Regions from separate parts of the Photorhabdus machadonis genome, predicted to be linked through region 1. Evidence: predicted binding sites of a transcription regulator. Region 1 holds the regulator's gene; the other holds the start of a gene.

What was found. Region 1 encodes ArgR, which controls arginine synthesis, uptake and breakdown. Its sites were predicted from a motif close to ANTGAATAAAAATACANT; they were not measured.
Region 2: argA (amino-acid N-acetyltransferase) is a predicted target of ArgR. The motif match lies at 1,915-1,932, and genes of this name have one in related genera.

The regions. Positions count from the first base shown of each region.
Region 1 is NZ_CP199761.1:4,939,010-4,949,144, forward strand. It holds gene dacB (serine-type D-Ala-D-Ala carboxypeptidase) at 1-867, shown strand, start outside; gene cgtA (Obg family GTPase CgtA) at 925-2,100, opposite strand; gene rpmA (50S ribosomal protein L27) at 2,229-2,486, opposite strand; gene rplU (50S ribosomal protein L21) at 2,506-2,814, opposite strand; gene ispB (octaprenyl diphosphate synthase) at 3,065-4,036, shown strand; gene ACUN2T_RS23755 (DNA-binding protein) at 4,059-4,439, opposite strand; gene ACUN2T_RS23760 (DNA-binding protein) at 4,516-4,863, opposite strand; gene ACUN2T_RS23765 (helix-turn-helix domain-containing protein) at 5,049-5,315, shown strand; gene mdh (malate dehydrogenase) at 5,418-6,356, opposite strand; gene argR (transcriptional regulator ArgR) at 6,813-7,283, shown strand; gene mpl (UDP-N-acetylmuramate:L-alanyl-gamma-D-glutamyl-meso-diaminopimelate ligase) at 7,328-8,698, opposite strand; gene fbp (class 1 fructose-bisphosphatase) at 8,864-9,868, shown strand; gene ACUN2T_RS23790 (MFS transporter) at 9,955-10,135, opposite strand, start outside.
Region 2 is NZ_CP199761.1:4,700,302-4,710,436, forward strand. It holds tRNA gene ACUN2T_RS22635 (tRNA-Met) at 1-56, shown strand, start outside; tRNA gene ACUN2T_RS22640 (tRNA-Met) at 148-224, shown strand; tRNA gene ACUN2T_RS22645 (tRNA-Met) at 299-375, shown strand; gene amiC (N-acetylmuramoyl-L-alanine amidase AmiC) at 476-1,723, opposite strand; gene argA (amino-acid N-acetyltransferase) at 1,966-3,300, shown strand; gene ACUN2T_RS22660 (FecCD family ABC transporter permease) at 3,397-4,479, opposite strand; gene ACUN2T_RS22665 (FecCD family ABC transporter permease) at 4,476-5,486, opposite strand; gene ACUN2T_RS22670 (ABC transporter ATP-binding protein) at 5,489-6,286, opposite strand; gene ACUN2T_RS22675 (histidine decarboxylase) at 6,397-7,551, opposite strand; gene basC (putative histamine N-monooxygenase) at 7,529-8,884, opposite strand; gene ACUN2T_RS22685 (amino acid adenylation domain-containing protein) at 8,886-10,135, opposite strand, start outside.

The sequences.
Region 1 (10,135 bases):
ATCCGTGTCGCATCCTTTTATCCAGTGAATATATTCAGTGAAGTTAAAACATTAGTAAAAGGCGCTCCTGAAGGCCAGTACTGTGAATTAGATGTCGTTCCAGGAGAACTCAATCGCTTTACACTCACCGGATGTCTTATTCAGCGCAGCGAACCATTACCATTAGCTTTCGCTATTCAGAATGGAACCAGCTATGCGGGGGCAGTTCTCAAAAACGAACTGCAAATTGCGGGAATTGAAATCACAGGCAACCTCAAACGCCAAAGCTTACCAACTGAGCCGGGTAAAGTTCTGGCTCAGAATCAATCAGCACCATTACATGATCTGCTGAAAATAATGCTGAAAAAATCTGACAATATGATCGCGGATACCGTATTCAGGACAATAGGCCGACAACACTTTGATATACCAGGAACCTGGCGTTCAGGCTCTGATGCAGTACGACAAGTATTGAAACAAAAAGCAGGTATCGACTTGGAAAATACCGTGATGGTAGATGGCTCAGGATTATCCCGCCATAATCTAATTACCCCAGCAACCATGATGGAAATATTGCAGTTTATTGCTCAACATGATCAAGAATTAGATTTCATTTCCATGCTGCCATTAGCAGGTCATGACGGTACTCTAAGATACCGGGGAGGATTAGATGAAGCAGGAGTAAACGGGAAAGTTTCGGCTAAAACCGGTGCCCTGCAAGGAGTGTATAATTTAGCGGGCTTTATAACCACTGCCAGCGGTCAGCGAGTGGCCTTCGTACAATTTATTTCTGCTTATGCTGTACCGCCAAAAGATCATCGCAACCGCCGGATTCCTTTGGTGCGGTTCGAAAGCAGATTGTATAAAGATTTATACCAACACAATTAATAAAATCGGTGCCACAAATAGGTGGCACCCTTCGCTATTAATGAAAGATCAGGAGAGTCAACGTTTATAAATAACTTCAACGCTTTCATCGTCATCTTCGTCCCAATCGTCATCCCAGTCATCGTCTGCTTCCGAAACCTGTTCCAGTTGCTCTTTATGGTAATCATCCCACATGAATTCAACTTTCTCAGGCTGAGCTTCGTCTTCTGCTGTACTCATATTACGAGGTTTGGTTTTCATAAACTCCATAATATCCCAACAAAGCTCTTTAACCCCCAGACGATTTATCGCTGAGATCATGTAAAAATCGCCTTCCCAGCCTAATTCATCAGCAATAGCTTGCGTACGCTGTTTAACTTCTTCTGGTTCTAACAGATCAACTTTATTGAATACCAACCAGCGTGGTTTTTCTGCCAATTTTTCACTGTATTGCTGTAGCTCATTGACAATAATCCGGGCATTTTCGACAGGATCTGATTCATCAACAGGGCAAATATCAATTAAGTGCAGCAGCACCCGACAACGTTCCAAATGTTTCAGGAAACGAATACCCAGGCCAGCACCGTCGGAAGCACCTTCAATAAGCCCTGGAATATCAGCAACCACGAAACTCTGCTCGTTATCCATCCTTACTACACCCAAGCTTGGTACCAGAGTTGTAAATGGATAATCTGCAACTTTTGGTTTAGCGGCGGAAACAGCACGGATAAATGTGGATTTACCCGCATTTGGCATCCCCAGCATACCAACATCTGCCAATAACATCAGTTCCAGCGTCAATTCACGGGTTTCACCTGAAGTCCCCATTGTTCTTTGACGAGGAGCCCGGTTAACAGAAGATTTAAAGCGGGTATTACCCAGTCCATGGAACCCACCTTTCGCTACCATCAGACGCTGTTCATGACGAGTCATATCGCCCAGAACCTCACCGGTTGCTACATCGCGGATACGCGTACCAACAGGTACTTTAATCGTAATATCCTGACCACGCTTGCCTGTACAATCACGGCTTTGACCATTTTGCCCGCGTTCCGCCCGGAAAGACTTTTCAAAACGATAGTCAATCAGTGTGTTGAGATTTTCATCTGCCAGCAGATAAACATCTCCACCATCTCCACCGTCACCACCGTCTGGCCCACCTTTCGGAATATATTTTTCACGACGGAAGCTGACACAACCATTGCCACCATCCCCCGCAACAACCAGTATTCTGGCTTCATCTACAAATTTCATATTTTTTCTCCGTATGATAGCCATTATCGTGCTGGACGGCTGTTTTACCCAGAGATGGCGTATTCAGAATAATAAAAAGCCCCGCAACGCATTGCAGGGCTTCTGATTCGGTTTATAACTCGAAGAACTTATTCAGCTTCGATGCTGATAAATTTACGGTTTTTCGAGCCTTTAACTTCGAACTTAACTTTCCCGTCAGCTAATGCGAACAGGGTATGGTCACGACCACAACCAACGTTAGTGCCAGCGTGGAATTTAGTACCACGTTGACGAACAATGATGCTGCCTGCTAATACAGACTCGCCACCAAAACGTTTTACACCCAGACGTTTACTTTCAGAATCGCGGCCATTACGAGTTGAGCCGCCAGCCTTTTTGTGTGCCATTAATCTGCTCTCCTAAATCTTAAGCGATGCCAGTGATTTTAACATCAGTGAACCACTGACGGTGGCCTTGCTGCTTACGGCTGTGTTTACGACGACGAAACTTAACGATTTTAATTTTCTCGCCGCGACCATGGGCAACCACTTCAGCTTTGACTTTAACGCCTTCAACTACAGGAGCGCCGATTTTGATGTCATCACCATTAGCGACCATCAGAACCTGGTCAAACTCAACAGTTTCACCTGTTGCGATGTCCAGCTTTTCCAGGCGAATTGTTTGACCTTCGCTGACTCGGTGTTGTTTACCACCACTTTGGAAAACCGCGTACATATAAACTCCGCTTTCCGCACGCCCCCTAAATATCATTCCAGAGCGCGCTATAAATATTCATAATAGGGCGCGAATTCTACGCAAAAAAGCCTAAGAAGACAAGAGCAGAATTAGAGCAGATGATAAAAAAACATAGTTTCTGAATTGTCATTTATTTGAACTGTTTTTCGAGTACAATCAAGACACAGCGATAACTATTATAATGTTAATATGAACACTGCTCTGCATTAGAACCTATAGCCGAAAAAACATGAATTTAGAATCTATTATCAAGCTAACCGCTGATGATATGGCAGCGGTAAATGAAGCCATTCTTAGCCAGTTGAATTCTGACGTTACTCTTATAAATCAACTGGGCTATTACATAATCAGTGGCGGTGGAAAACGCATCCGCCCAATTATTGCCATTCTCGCTGGCAGGGCATTAGGTTGTCAGGGTGATAGGCATATTACAGTTGCCGCTTTAATTGAATTTATCCACACAGCGACCTTGTTACATGATGATGTTGTGGATGAATCGGATATGCGACGTGGCAAAGCCACCGCCAATGCCACTTTTGGTAATGCGGCCAGTGTATTGGTTGGTGATTTTATATACACCCGTTCGTTTCAGATGATGACGACGCTTAACTCTATGCGGGTTCTTAAACTGATGTCAGAAGCAACTAATGTTATCGCGGAAGGCGAGGTTTTACAGTTAATAAACTGCAATGACCCAGATATCTCCGAAGACGATTATATGCGCGTGATTTACAGTAAAACAGCACGGCTGTTTGAAGTTGCCGCCCACTCTTCTGCGATTCTTTCCAACGCGACACCAGAACAGGAAGCTGCTTTACAAGATTACGGACGTTATTTAGGCACCGCATTCCAGCTAATAGATGATTTGCTGGACTATGATGCTGATAGCGACACATTAGGCAAAAACACCGGCGATGACCTCAATGAAGGTAAACCAACATTACCATTGCTGCACGCGATGAATCATGGTAGTCCAGAACAATCAGCACTTATCCGTGAAGCAATTGAAAAAGGTAATGGCCGCCATTTACTCGAAACAGTATTGACCACAATGAGACAGTGCGGTTCGCTGGAATATACTCGCAAGCGAGCAGAGGAAGAAGCAGATAAAGCCATTGCTGCTTTACAGGTGCTGGAAAGCTCCCCATACAAGCAAGCACTTGTGGGGTTAGCACATATCGCCGTACAACGCCTCTCTTAATTGATGGCAGCAAAACCTGGGGTTAATCTGCCTCCAGGTTTTTTTCTACATCTTCAACACCAACATCAATATAACCAATAAGTTTTGCCAGTCCTTCCCGAAGAATGAATTTCACAATTTTTTCCCGCTCAACTTTAGTCAGTTGATAGTAAGCTTCAACCCAGATTAAGAATGGGTCCTGCCGTTTGTTCACGTAATCAACCGTGTTTTCCCCTACGGATAACATATTAAGTACATCTTCAGGCAAACTATTTATATGATATTCAAGAGCCTTGCCCTGAACACCCAGTTTACGTCTATATTCCCATCCTTCCCGCCTTGCCATCAGATTTATTCCCTGTGGCGAAGAAGGAAGCCCGGCAATACCAACCAGCTCTTTAGCTGAGTACCATTCTTTTTTCATACTTTTCTTCTCACTTTGCACCGAGATAATGAAGAAGAAGCCAAGTTAATTGGCATTTTTAATTTCCAAAAATGAGTTAAATAATAGAAAGTTTTTCCAAAAAACTTCTGATACCGTCTCGTAAAATCATGGCTGTCACAGCCTGTTTCTCAGATTCTGACAACTGGTGGAAAGCACCAACCCAAATCGATAAAGGATCTTGTTTCTGCACCTGATACTCAGAAGATGATTCATGAAACGCCAGTGCTGCAATGGTCGTCTCTGGAAAACAGGAATAGTGATATTCGATTGCCTTGCCTTGTACTCCTCGCCTTTTCTGACATAACCACTCCTCGCGCTTTGCTCTGGCATTAACTCCTTGTGGTGATTCAGGTAACTCACCCACGCCAATCAATTCCTTGGCCGAAAACCACTCTTTTTTCATCACGTTTCTCTATTTTTGTAACCAAGTTCAAAAAAGAAGTTTTTAAGAAAAAATTTGGAAATATTTTTAGAAAAATAATGCTATTTTATTTCTCAATAACAGGTTTCAGTTCGTTATTGCTCTCATGCAGACCTGTTATTTATACCACTAACATAGCATCAAATTTAATAAAAAAAGGATTAAAAATGATTTCAAGGAAATCTGATTGGCATCCTGCCGACATAATTGCAGCTTTACGCAAGCGGGGAACAACCTTAGCTGAAGTATCACGCAAAGCTGGACTGAGCTCATCTACACTCGCTAATGCACTGTCCCGCCCATGGCCAAAGGGAGAATGGATAATTGCGAATTATCTGGAAATACACCCTTCAGAGATTTGGCCTAGTCGTTATTTTGATCCAAATACTGGAGAATTATTAGAAAGGAAAATACGTGAACAAACAAATAATTAGCTAACGAATTATATTCGTTAAATAAAAACCGCCGGTAATTCGTTATACCAGCGGTTTTTATTATTTCATAAGTATATATTTTATATTTATAAAATATATCAATTAGTTATTAATGAATTTTTCGCCTAATTCTATATCTTTTCTCAATACGTCCAACATGCTTTCCAGTGATTTTTGTTCAAAATCACTCAATTTGCCAATTTCCAGACGCTCTTCTACGCCATTTTTACCCAAACGAATCGGTTGAGCGAAGAAACGTGCATATTTGCCATCACCTTCAACATAGGCACATTCCACAACATTGCTTTCGCCCTGTAAGCCACGGACCAAAGAAAGGCCCAGACGAGCCGCAGCTTGTCCCATAGACAGAGTTGCAGATCCACCACCAGCTTTAGCTTCAACGACTTCAGTACCTGCATTCTGAATACGTTTAGTTAAGGCCGCCAACTCTTCATCAGTAAAGCTCACATCAGGGATTTGGGACAACAGAGGCAGGATCGTCACACCAGAGTGACCACCGATAACCGGTACTTCGATTTCCTGCGGTTTTTTACCTTTCAATTCAGCAACAAAAGTATTAGAGCGGATAATATCCAGAGTTGTTACGCCAAACAGGCGGTTTTTATCATATACACCCGCTTTTTTCAGCACTTCGGCCGCAATAGCTACAGTTGTATTGACTGGGTTAGTAATAATCCCAATCAGTGCTTTCGGACACATTTTAGCCACTTGCTCTACCAGATTACGAACGATACCCGCATTAACATTAAACAGATCTGAACGATCCATGCCTGGTTTACGAGCAACACCTGCAGAAATCAATACAACGTCCGCTCCTTCCAACGCTGGCGTTGCATCTTCACCAGCAAAACCCTTAATTTTCACATCCGTTGGGATATGGCTCAAATCAGCAGCCACCCCAGGTGTCACTGGAGCGATATCATATAAAGAGAGTTCTGAACCTGAAGGAAGCTGGGTTTTTAGTAGAAGAGCAAGAGCCTGACCAATACCACCGGCTGCACCGAGAACTGCAACTTTCATCCTGATACTCCTTAAATCGTTTATACTTTAAAATACTGTGAATTCATCTGGTTATAAACCATAGATTACTACGTTCTTGAAAACAATCTGTTAACAGCCAAATTGTGGACTTACACTCTAATAGCGGGACGCAAAAGTCGCCGTATTCTAGGCAAAATGCTTATCTGTTAATGAGATAATGGACACTATTTTGATAATTGCCTTATGATTTTATGAAATAACCCGCTAAATACCTTACACCCAGCCACAACACCAAACAACATCATTTCATTAACAATATATTTACCTGATGACCAGCCCAAAAAAAGCAAATTCTCATATTCATGTTTTTTGAATTTCTATATAGCATAAGACTTATTCATACCATACAATAATGGTTAAAAAATCATTTTAATTGCATAAAAAATCATCTATATGCATAATATGATCTTCATAGCTGATTGAATATGGTGAAATATGCGTACTCCCTCTAAACAGGAAGATTTAGTAAAAGCTTTCAAGGCGTTATTGAAAGAAGAAAAATTTAGCTCTCAAGGAGAAATCGTTACCGCCTTGCTGGAAGAAGGTTTTGAGAATATTAATCAATCCAAAGTCTCCAGAATGCTGACTAAATTTGGTGCTGTTCGCACCCGTAATGCCAAAATGGAAATGGTCTACTGTCTTCCTGCTGAGCTTGGCGTTCCTACTGCCACTAGCCCACTAAAAAACCTGGTATTAGATGTTGATTACAACCATTCAGTTGTTGTGATCCGCACAAGCCCTGGCGCTGCTCAACTTATTGCTCGCCTGTTAGATTCTCTTGGTAAAGCAGAAGGTATACTTGGCAGTATCGCTGGTGACGACACCATTTTCACTACACCAGCCAGAGGTTTCACGGCAGAGCAACTACGTGAAGCAATCCTTGGATTATTTGAGCAAGAACTTTGAATAAACGCGCCAACATGGCGCGATTCATTTTCCTGCCACCATTTTCAGGATTGATAAGTTTTTTTATTCAGCTCAGACAGTAATTTTTCATGAATACCACCAAATTCACCATTACTCATAACCAAAATATGATCGCCCTTTTGTGCCTTATCAATAATCATATGTACCAGTGAATCGATATCAGCACTCCAATGCACAGGCTGAACACAGCGATCTGCAATTTCTGATACATGCCATTTAATATTAGCCGGCTGGAATAAGAACACTTTGTCAGCACGCCCCAGCGCTGGCGCAATCTCATTCTTACTAACGCCCATTCTCATGGTATTTGAACGCGGTTCCAACACAGTAAGAATACGGGCCGTTCCGCCAACCTTACTGCGTAGAGCTTCCAGTGTCGCCAGAATTGCTGTTGGGTGATGCGCAAAATCATCATAAACGGTGATGCCATTTTCCTCACCACGTAGTTCAAGGCGGCGACGAGCATTCATAAAATCGCTCAAAGCACGGCAGGCATCGGCTGGCTGGACACCAACATGATGTGCAGCTGCGATCGCAATCAGCCCATTACGCATATTATGTTCACCAACCAGTGACCAATTCACCTCTCCAACAATTTCACCACCATAAAACACCCGATAATCACTGCTGTCTGTACTTATTTTTTTTGCCAGCCAGCGGCCAGTTTCACCCACCAGCTCCAATTCACTCCAGCACCCCATAGACAAGACATGCTTCAGGTTCATATCGTTATCTGGAACAAAGATCTTGCCACTAGCCGGAATGATCCTGACAAGATGATGGAACTGTCTCTGAATAGCCGCCAGATCGCCAAAAATATCCCCATGATCAAATTCGAGATTATTCATGATCAGCGTACGTGGGCTGTAATGCACAAATTTAGATCGTTTATCAAAGAAAGCACTGTCATATTCATCGGCTTCTATCACGAAAAACGGGCTTTCTCCGATCTGAGCTGATGCGGCAAAATTCCCAGGAACACCACCGATCAAGAAACCCGGTTTATAGCCACAGGCTTCCAGAATCCAAGCCAACATGCTGGCGGTTGTTGTTTTGCCATGAGTCCCTGCAACCGCCAGAACCCAACGCTCCGGCAAGACATAATCATGCAGCCATTGAGGGCCAGAGGTATAAGGGAGCCCACGCTCCAGCACAGCTTCTACACAAGGATTTCCACGGCTCATGACATTACCGATGATGACCATATCTGGCACAGAATCCAATTGTGCCGGATCATATCCCTGAATTAGGCTAATCCCATGTTTTTCTAGTAAGGTACTCATTGGTGGATAAACATTGGTATCTGAACCGGTTACCTCATGGCCGAGAGAACGTGCCAAAATTGCCAGTCCACCCATAAAAGTACCGCAGATACCAAGAATATGAATACGCATTGATTTCCCATTCCATAGCATGAAGTTAGCCACTATTCTAACCATCAAAAGCAAGATAAGAAATGGAATAGCCTATGAATCATCCCTTTCTTTGGCTAAACTGCCCGCGTAAGAGTGCAATGGACATTCTAAAACCACTATCAAATCACATTCAGGACTTTCGTCATGAAAACATTAGGCGAATTCATCGTCGAAAAGCAGCACGATTTTTCTCATGCCACAGGTGAACTCACTGCATTGCTTTCCGCTATTAAGCTCGGAGCAAAAATCATTCACCGTGATATCAACAAAGCCGGTTTAGTGGATATTTTGGGGGCCAGCGGTGCGTCCAATATCCAAGGCGAAGTACAGATGAAACTGGACCTGTATGCTAATGAAAAACTCAAAGCAGCACTGAAAGCACGCGGTGAAGTTGCCGGTATCGCTTCCGAGGAAGAAGACGATATCGTTATTTTTGAAGGCGACCGCGCTGAAAATGCAAAATATGTTGTTTTGATGGACCCATTGGATGGTTCTTCAAATATTGATGTAAACGTTTCCGTTGGTACTATCTTCTCTATCTACCGCCGTATTACACCTGTCGGCAAACCCGTCACTGAAGAAGATTTCCTGCAACCGGGTAACCGCCAGGTTGCAGCCGGATATGTTGTTTATGGCTCTTCAACTATGCTGGTCTATACCACTGGCTGCGGTGTGCATGCCTTTACTTATGATCCTTCACTCGGCGTATTCTGTCTTTCTCATGAGAAAGTCCAGTTCCCCCCCAAAGGCAATATGTATTCCATCAACGAAGGGAATTACATCAAATTCCCTATGGGCGTGAAGAAATACATTAAATATTGCCAGGAACAGGATGAGGAGACTCAGCGTCCTTACACCACACGTTATATCGGTTCGTTAGTTGCTGATTTCCACCGCAACCTGCTGAAAGGCGGAATCTATATTTATCCAAGTACCGCCAGCCATCCATCAGGAAAATTGCGTCTGCTGTATGAATGTAACCCAATGGCATTTCTGGCCGAACAAGCCGGCGGTAAAGCCAGTAATGGCGCCAACCGCATTCTGGATATCATCCCATCCAAACTGCATCAGCGCGTACCTTTCTTTGTTGGCAGTAAATCAATGGTAGAGAAAGCCGAAAGTTTTATGGCTGAATTTCCAGATGAGTAATTTCATCGGTTAATTATGAAAAGACGGCGGGATTTCCCGCCGCTTTATCATTTATATCTATACCGGTAGCTACACGCCAGAAAAAATCATTTTTTCCATTTATTTACCAATAGAATAACCAGCAACGCTATCACACCAACTAATCCAATAGTGTTAACGATTCCCCACCCATTTCCCACGGCCATTACACCACCCACTGATAGTGATGCCATCGCATTCAATAAATATGTAATCAGAGAATTGATTCCTTGAATACGGGATTTATGA
Region 2 (10,135 bases), 240 kb from region 1:
AGCTCGTCGGGCTCATAACCCGAAGGTCGTCGGTTCAAATCCGGCCCCCGCAACCAACACAATGAAATAGTTCGATATTTGCGAATGAGGAACCTATTCCAGCAGGCATTAATGATGCAGGAAAGCATAAAATAGGTTCTTAACGGACGCGGGATGGAGCAGCATGGTAGCTCGTCGGGCTCATAACCCGAAGGTCGTCGGTTCGAATCCGGCTCCCGCAACCAATTTTCGCAATTCAGAGTATTAAAACAGACAGTATTGAAATAGACAGTATTGAAATAGACAGTACTTAAACGGACGCGGGGTGGAGCAGCTTGGTAGCTCGTCGGGCTCATAACCCGAAGGTCGTCGGTTCAAATCCGGCCCCCGCAACCAATTCTTAATGCGTTTCAGCATACAAATTCCCAAAATACCTCCCAAGCAGCTTTCTTACTATTGTAACTTATCGCTTAGTTTCGTTCTAATGGCGGATATTTTACCGCCGTGCTAAATCACCACCATGACTAAAATACGCTTTGATACCCGCGAAAATGGACTCCGCTACCTGCTGCTGGAAGCGTGCTGTTTTCAATTTCCGTTCCTCTTCCAGATTACTGATAAACGCAGTTTCTACCAGAATAGATGGGATATCCGGTGCTTTCAGTACCGCAAACCCAGCCTGATCCACCCGGTTTTTATGCAGTTTATTCACTTTACCCATGCGCTTGAGCACTTCACTGCCAAATTTAAGGCTGTCATTGATGGTCGCAGTCTGTAGCAAATCAAACATGGTATGATCCAGATACTTATCACCGCTTTTACTTACACCACCAATCTGGTCGGCTTCATTTTGCGTTTGGGCCAGAAAACGTGCGGTATTACTGGTTGCGCCTTTAGTAGAAAGTGCAAAAACCGAAGAGCCATGTGCAGCTCGGTTAGAAAAAGCATCAGCATGAATAGAAACAAATAAATCAGCCCGCATCTTACGTGCTTTTGCCACCCGGACTTTTAGCGGGATAAACACATCTTCATTACGAGTCATATACACTTTCATGCCCGGTTCACGCTGAATAATAGTTCGCAATCGACGGGCAATTTGCAGAACAACGTCTTTCTCACGGGTTTTATATTTGCCGATAGCGCCAGGATCTTCTCCACCATGTCCAGGATCGAGCATGATAACAATCGGCCTGTCCTTACCTGCTTTGCCTGACTTCGGTGTTTCCGCCGGTAAATCCTCAACCAAATTACCTTTATTGTACTCTTCAAGCAGAGCAAGTAATGGATCATCATCCTTATTCGCTCCCGCTGCGGGATAAATATCCAAAACCAAACGGTGCTTAAATTCCGCCACTGGTTTCAATGTAAACATATGTGGGCTGACCGATTGTTTAACTTCAAACACCAGACGGACCGTTTTAGGATCAAACTGCCCCGCCCTGACCAGTTTAAGATAAGGATCACGGGATTGAATCTGCTCCCCCATACCTTTTAGGGTATGGTTCAATTGCACACCCTCAAGGTCAACAACAATTCTGTTTGGATTTGTCAGCATGAACTGGCGATATTTGAGTGGAATATTGGACTCAAGAGTCACACGGGTATAACTGGATGCAGGCCAAATACGAACTGCAATAATCTTTGATGACGCTGCGTAACCCACCTGGCTGACACTAAGCAACCACATTGCTGCCGCTCCCTGCAACAAGCGACGTCGTGACAGATTAAGATCTGAATGACTCATCTACTATTTATTCCATTCATAAAATACAAATATTCAGGGTGACATTCAACTCAGGAAACAACCAAGTGAAAAACGCTAACCAACATTTATGCTGCCATCAGCAATAAATATTTTATATTTTGCAAATTATTCACGTCCACATATATATCGCAATGTTTTTGTTTTAATTGCCTCTTGCCATTTCCTTTCAAAAGGAATAAAAATACATAAATTACGAATAAAAATTCAATCGAGAGTCTTTTATGAAAGAACGCAGCACCGAATTAGTTGAGGGATTTCGCCACTCGGTTCCATACATCAATGCACACCGTGGCAAAACGTTTGTTATCATGCTTGGCGGAGAGGCGATTGCTCACGAGAACTTCCCGAACATCATCAACGACATCGGATTACTGCATAGTTTGGGCATCCGGCTGATAGTCGTTTATGGCGCCAGACCTCAAATTGAAGAAAACCTTGCAACCCATCATTATGAACCGGTTTACCACAAACACACCCGCGTTACCGATAATAAGGCATTGGAATTCGTCAAACAATCCGCAGGTTTGTTGCAACTGGATATTACCGCCCGTCTTTCTATGAGCCTAAATAATACGCCATTGCAAGGCGCAAATATTAATGTTGTCAGCGGTAACTTTGTTATTGCTCAACCTCTTGGTGTTGATGATGGCGTGGATTATTGCCACAGTGGAAAAATTCGCCGTATTGATGAAGCTGCCATAAATCGTCAGTTAGATAATGGCGCAATAGTGCTAATTGGCCCTGTTGCAGTTTCCGTTACCGGCGAGAGTTTTAATCTGGCATTTGAAGAAGTTGCTACTCAGTTAGCGATCAAACTACAGGCTGAAAAATTGATAGGTTTCTGCTCTACTCAAGGCGTACAGGGCAAAGACGGAAAAATTCTATCTGAAATTTTTCTTAATCAGGCACCAGATCTCATGAAAGAACTGGAAGCTGAAGGTGACTACTATTCAGGTACAGCCTGTTTTTTACGGAGTGCCGTAAAAGCTTGCCGTCGTGGCGTTCATCGCAGCCACTTATTGAGTTATCAAGCAGATGGTTCTCTGGTTCAAGAACTATTTTCCCGTGATGGTATTGGTACTCAAATAGTCATGGAGAGCGCGGAACAAATACGCAGAGCGAATATCAATGACATCGGAGGCATTCTCGAACTTATTCGTCCGCTGGAACAGCAAGGCATTTTGGTTCGCCGTTCAAGAGAACAACTTGAGAGAGAAATTGATAAATTCATCATTATCGAACGCGATAACCTGACTATCGCTTGTGCCGCGCTTTACCCCTATCCTGATGAGAAAATTGGGGAGATGGCTTGTTTAGCGGTTCATCCTAAATACCGGAACTCTTTAAAAGGTGAAGTACTCATGAATCGCATTTCGGATCACGCTAAACAGATCGGGCTGGAAAAACTATTTGTCCTGACTACCCGCAGCATTCACTGGTTCCAGGAACGGGGTTTTGAACCGGCGGAAATCTCAATGCTGCCAATTCAGAAACAAGAGCTATACAACTACCAACGCCGCTCCAAGATTCTTATGTTAAATTTGGAATCGCAGTAATGAGCTGATTAATGTTAAAAAATAACTCAATCCCATTGGGAAACATCCTTTGTGGCGATCGATCAGATCGCCTAAACCGGGTTCGATTTTATCTAACTAAAATCTATACTCGTTCCTAGTACTACAGCGTTTACGTAATGCGCTCAGCCGTATTGTCAGGATAAACAGGGGCACACCAATGAGTGTGAAGCTTAACCCGATAGGGAGAAAGACTCCTGAGGGTGCTGCTTTCGTCACGATATCTGCGGTGACGACCAGATTGCCGCCCACCAGAGCGGAAAGAAACAGTCGGGCGCGGCCTGTGGCCGATGAAATAAAGCTAGCCAGATGCGGCGCCAATATCCCCAGAAAGCTCAATGGCCCTACTGCGGTGACAGATGCTGCACTTAACAGGACAGAAAACATCATCAGCAACGGACGGGAATATTTGATAGGCTCCCCAAGGGATATAGCAAGCTCATTTCCAAGCTCATAGCGGTTTAAAGCGGGGCCAGTGATCAGAATTCCGATAATACTCAATAAGAATAATGGTATGAATGATGCGATAATTGACCAACTGGCCTGAAACAATGATCCTTGCATCCATCCGGCAAGATTCAAGGATAACTCTGTCGGAAGATAGAGAATAAGAAAAGAGCTGACAGAACTAAGAACGGACGAGACGGCAATCCCCATCAGTAAAATTGCCAAGCCACTTGCGCGATTATTGCCGACGAGCAAAATCAAAAACAACGCAACAATCAGCCCACCAGCCAGTGCAGCAAGGACGATCAGCATTTTAGGCGCGGAAGGAACAAACGCCAGCAAGACGATGATCATCGTCATAGATCCCTGACTTATGCCAAGAAGGCCGGGGTCGGCCAGCGGATTGCGAGCAATCGGCTGCAAAATAGCACCGGCAAGGGCTGCACACCAACCCACCATCAGCCCCAATAAAATATGAGGTATCCGTACAACCCAAAGTGCATAAAACTGGTGGTGCTCGAGGGAATATCCGAAAAGCATATGCGTGAATTCACGTATACCAACGTTCGTAACCCCGACGTTTAAAGAAACAGCCACGAGTATGATCGTGATGGTAAATAGGTATAAACCGACTTTTATATCACGGGTACGCATCTGCAATCCGTTGGCGAAACGTAATACCCTTTGTCCGTCTGTTGCCTGACCGAAGTTCATAACGATCTCTCCGATGTTGCTGAAAGATAGCGCTTTCTGATGACCCAGATAAAAAACAGCCCTCCCAAAAAATCCAGTAGAATGCCAGTATGTATGACATAAGGCTGGAAGAGTGTCTGCGCACAGAGATTGGCAATCAGGCAAATACTTGCCCCCGTCAGAGCACAGGCTGGCAGCGACAGCATAAAATTCTGACCAACCAGAGGCTTGACAATATGGGGTACAACCAGCCCCACGAAACCAATCAGACCGCATATGGCAACGGCAGAACTAGATGCAACTATGGCTGCAATCAGTGCAATGCGTGAAACAAGCGTTGCATTCACGCCAATTGAAAGCGCCTTTTCGTAACCGAGCAGAATAAGTGTCAGTGGACGTGCCAGTAATAAAAGTATCATCAAGGCCAGTATCCCGAACCACCAGAAATGGTGAAGCCTTGTGATATAGGCATGATTGATAGCCCCTGCTAGCCAGCTCAAATATTCGGTTCGTAATGCAGGATAGGCAAGAAGAACAGCATTGCTTATCCCAAGATAAAGCATCGCTATTAATGTGCCTGACAGTATCAGTAGCAAGTCACGAGAAACGCCGTTAACACCAGCCAGGCGAGAGACTGCAAGTGATGACAGAAAGCCGAATAACCCGCCGACAAGGGCTGCTATGCCTTGTAATGTCAGATCGAACTCAAAGCTGATTGCGCCTACTATGACAAACAGTGCCGCACCGGCATTGATTCCCAATGTTGATGAGGAGGCCAGTGGATTGCGGATAAGCCCCTGGAAGACGAGACCACTGCATGCCATCACCGCACCGACATAAACAGAAATCAAGGCCCGTGGTAGTCGCTGGTATAAAATAACTGCCTGCTCATAGTCTTGCGGTTCGGGCTGTGTTAAGGCCGCATAAATTTGCGAAACTGACGCAATATTCACGCCAAAAGAGAGACTAGAAAAAAAGATCAGCAGCAATACAAAAGGTGCGAATATAAAGAACAGTCTGGATTTCATTATCATACTCCAGACTGACTTTCAGGGTGGTTTATGCCCGGATAAGGCTGACAGATAAGGCTGCCGTTGTAACTGAAAATATCGACCGGAATATCGAATACGCGCCGGATATTATCTACCGTTATCGTGTTATTGACAGCACCTGCTGCAATAACGCTGCCAGTATTCAGCATCACAACATCATCGGCAAAAATCGTTGTTAGATTTAAATCATGTAACACTACAACGATGGTTTTTCCGTGCTGGAGTGAGAGATCGCGAACCAGTTTAAGCACTGTGTATTGATATTTGATATCCAGGTGGTTCACTGGTTCGTCCATAAGAATGATGTCAGTGTCCTGTGCAAGCACCATCGCCACCCATGCGCGCTGGCGTTGCCCTCCTGAAAGGGAGTTGACTTGAGAGCCTGCCTTATCGGCCAAGCCGACGATTTCCAGTACATCATGAAACAATTTGCGATCCCGCGAGGATGGCCCGCCGAAAAGCGAATTGCGCCCACAAGCTGTCAGCTCGATCAACTCTCCCAATGTCATGTAATCCGGGCAGTGACATTCCTGCGGCAGATAAGAGACTCTTCGAGCCAGCGCTTTACGGCTTATCCCTGTAATCAGCTTACCTTCCAACAGAATTTCTCCGCTTTTCAGGGGAATGAAACCCATGATGGACTTCAGAAGTGTCGACTTACCGCAGCCATTAGACCCGACGAGTGCAGTGATGCGCCCTTGAGCAAAGTCTACTGACAAATCATGCAATACGGTTTTCTTGCCGTAAGTTGCGGTGATATTTTTTGCTGTAAGCACCAAAGGCTCCTTCAGTTTATCTTATATAAAATAAATTACAGTGTAATCGTTATGATTTGGCTAGCATACCAAGATCACAGGGCAAGCCCTAATGTAGTTATTTTTACCTCTCACATGACAGCATCCTGCACTTGAACTATCTGACGCGATTCCGCAATAACATCGTTGATTAATGCATCGATTTTACTACTGTCGTGATGATGTGCCGTAGTGATTAGGTGAGCAATATCTCCCGACGTTGCCAAACAATGCTTCTTCCAGACGGCTGCTGACGGGCATGGAAATACCACCGTAATGGAGTTGTCATGACGCCAGGCGTCTATCCCGGCAGCACGAAAACGCTTGACGGCATATTGTGCCATCTCCAGGCAGTGTTTGGTGCGGTGCTGCCAATCAGCAAACGAGTGACTGCGAATGGCCGCCCATATCATTAGTGGTGTCTGGCCATTACGTGAACCTGAGATGGTCTTGTCTTGGGCCGAAATGTAATCAACATCGACTGTAATTCGCTCAACGTTTTTCCGTTTTGCAACAACAATCCCGCAAGGAATGGGGGAACCTATCATTTTGTGCCCGGAGACACAGATGGAGTCGATACCATCTGCAAAGGTAAAAGGCTGCGGGTTATCTACGAACGGCAAGATCATCCCACTTAAGGCAGCATCGGCGTGTAGATAGTAATTCTCGCGAGCGATACCGACTTGCTGCATACTTTGTTGAATGATCTTTATATTATCCACCGCACCGCGCAATGTCGTACCGATATTGACAAAGATGATTGGGTGTGGTTCTTTATGAGCGATGATCTTCTGTATCAGGTCATTATAATCTATCTCACCAGTGGGTAAGGATTCTACTAAACAAGATTTGATACGCAGTAATTTGACGATTTTTGCCACCGAATAATGCGTATCTTTTGAATAATAAAGAGTCCCTCCCGGGAATAGTTCTCGCCCAAGATAGCAGCCGAACATATTACCTTCCGTTCCTCCGTTGGTAACATAACCCCAACTGTCTTCGAAAGGGATTTTGAACAGTTCAGCAAAGTATTTCATGACTTCTTTTTCGAACTCAAAAGAGTTTAAGAGATAGTTGCCCTCCACTCCCCAGTCACCACAATTGTTGATAGAGAACAGCATGAATCTCTGTAAATAAGAATAATCAAAGTCTGAGGACTCAGGATAGCCGATATTGAAATACTGGTTTTTAACACAGTAATGCCAAAACGCATCTAGCCTGTTCTTATCGGCAAAGGACAATGTCATCTTTATCTCCTGTATCGTAACACTCTGGCAGATCAAAGCCCTGGAATGACGAGTTTTGAGGCAAACGATAATACCCTCGCCCAAGAAGCTGGTTGGCAATGATCCCATTGCGATACGCGCCAAGCCCCAGATCGGGAGAGCCAATACCGTGCTGAAAAATCTCAGCATTCTGGACGAAAATAAGGCCTTTTCCTTTATCAAGGCGCTGAGCGCTAAAGTCCTCTTTTACAATAAAATCGCCATAATCATCGGTTGCAAGCACGGTATTTTTGAGTCCTTCTAACCATTCGGGGCTGGTATGCTCATAACCTGTAGCAGCGACAATAGCATCGGTTTCAATGACGCCGACTTTATCGAGATGCCGATGACGAAAAACGACCCGCAACGCCTCAGAGTCTCCTGTGTTTTCTACCTGCTCGACTTCGCAATTTGAAACAAGCAAAAGTCCTGGATCGCGACCGCCGATGGAACCTTCATACAAAATGTCGAAGATATCTGCGATAGTTGAGGTGCTGATACCTTTATAAAGTCCTCCTTGACCCGCCACGATCTTGCGGCGTTTCTCTCTTGTTATACGGTGAAAATGGTTCATGTAGGCCGGCGTGAAACATTCCTGACCGAGTTTCGACGACTCCATAGGATGAAAACCGGCAGATCGCGTAATCCACTGGATTGAAGCACCAGCCTCTATCATTTCAGGCGTCAACGCATTGTGGAGCGCCAGCACGCATTCAGCAGCACTTTGCCCTGAACCAATTACCGTGACACGCCTGCACGTTGAGAGTTGTGCACGTCTGTTTATGAATTCCGCCGAATGAAAAATAGGCGCTTTGGTCTGGATTTTAGCCCACTCAGGCAGAAACGGAGCGGTGCCTATACCGATAGCCAGGTGACGACTGTAATACTGGTGCGTCGGTCCCGTATGAGACTTACTTTCAATAATGAAATGATCGGAAACCGGATCATAAGCCACATCAATAACATTTTCACCGAACTGGCAGGAGGGAAGCCGCTGCGTCACCCAGCGGCAATAATGGTCATATTCCTGGCGTGGGATCTGAAAGTTTTCATAATAGTAGAATTTGTAAAGACGATCATGTTCATGAAGATAATTAAGAAAACTCAGAGGGTGTGTAGGCTCAGCCATTGTTACTAGATCCGCGAGGAATGGAACCTGCAGCGTTGTACCGGGTAACAGGAGCCCCTCATGCCAGCGAAACTCAAGCTTACGTTCGAGGAAAAGGCTGGTCAGATCAGAATGTGACGAAAGCAGTGCCGCCAATCCCAGATTGAAGGGACCAATACCAATACCGATCAGGTCAATATTATTCATATTAATAATCCGGGCTGTTTTCTAAAATTTTTCCATTAAGATGCTGTTCGACTTCTGCCACGTTACGGCAACGCAGCAATTGCGAGAGCGAAAGCACGATCGCAAATTTCTCATAGATCCGTGCTGAAATTGTTTTCAGATGCTGAGGACGCAGCCCCATGCTGATGAAGTCGCTGTCTCCATCGATGTGGCTAGCGTGTGATTGGCCGAGCACGTCCAGATAGATTTCCAGCACCTTCTTTTTCATCGCTGTTTCTCGCGCAGGGAAAGAGTCGTGCCGAATAGGAGGTTGTTCATGCACCGATTCCGTCAGCAGGCTGCGTGCTTTAGAGCGATCAGGCTTGCCATTTGGTGAGAACGGTAATTCGGTGACCGGCAGGATCCGTGTTGGGATATGCGATGGTGGCAGACATTGGCAGGCATATTTGCGCAATTCTGCTCCTGACAAAGCATCCTCTTGTGGCGGCACATAAAGTACGCCGATGGAAGTCTCACCGTGCATTTTCTCGCCATAGTCCACAACAAGAACATGCTTAACCGACGGGTGGCGAATCAGTTCATTCTCGATGTCAGGTAACGAAATACGTACTCCACGCACCTTGACGTAACCGTTGACACGGCTATCAAAGACAATGATGCCATCACGACGATAATGCCCGTGATCACCGGTCCGGAATGCACGGATCTCTTCTCCGTTCGTATCCTTGATGGTCACAAAATCAGTCTGAGTGAGGCTTCCGTTTTCCAGATAACCCAATGCGACATTGATGCCTGCCGTATGAATAAGGCCAGTAACACCCACCGGACAATGGTCGCCACGCCCGTTTAGCAGAAAATAGCTGTTAGCCGGTAAGGGCCTTCCATAAGGGATCAGGCTAACGTCGTCCAGCCCTATTTCATGCCATATACTCCATATAGTCGTCTCTGTTGGTCCCCCCAACGAAATCAACCGTACTGATGGCAGGAGTGTACGCAGGCTGCCAATAACAGCTGGTTTGATGTAATCGCCGCCCTGAGCAATCAGTCGCAGGCTTTTCAATTCATTTCCCTGGCGACACGCGAGAAGCATTTCCAGAATAGCGGGCACAGAGCACCATAATGTCACCTTGTGCTTGGCAACTAACTGGTTCCAGCGTAGTGCATCTTTTTCTTCACCGATAGCGGGAAGAACAAGGGTCGCACCTACAGTCAGGCAGCCAAAAACGTCGAAGACCGACATATCATGATGCAAAGGCGTGACAGAAATAAAGA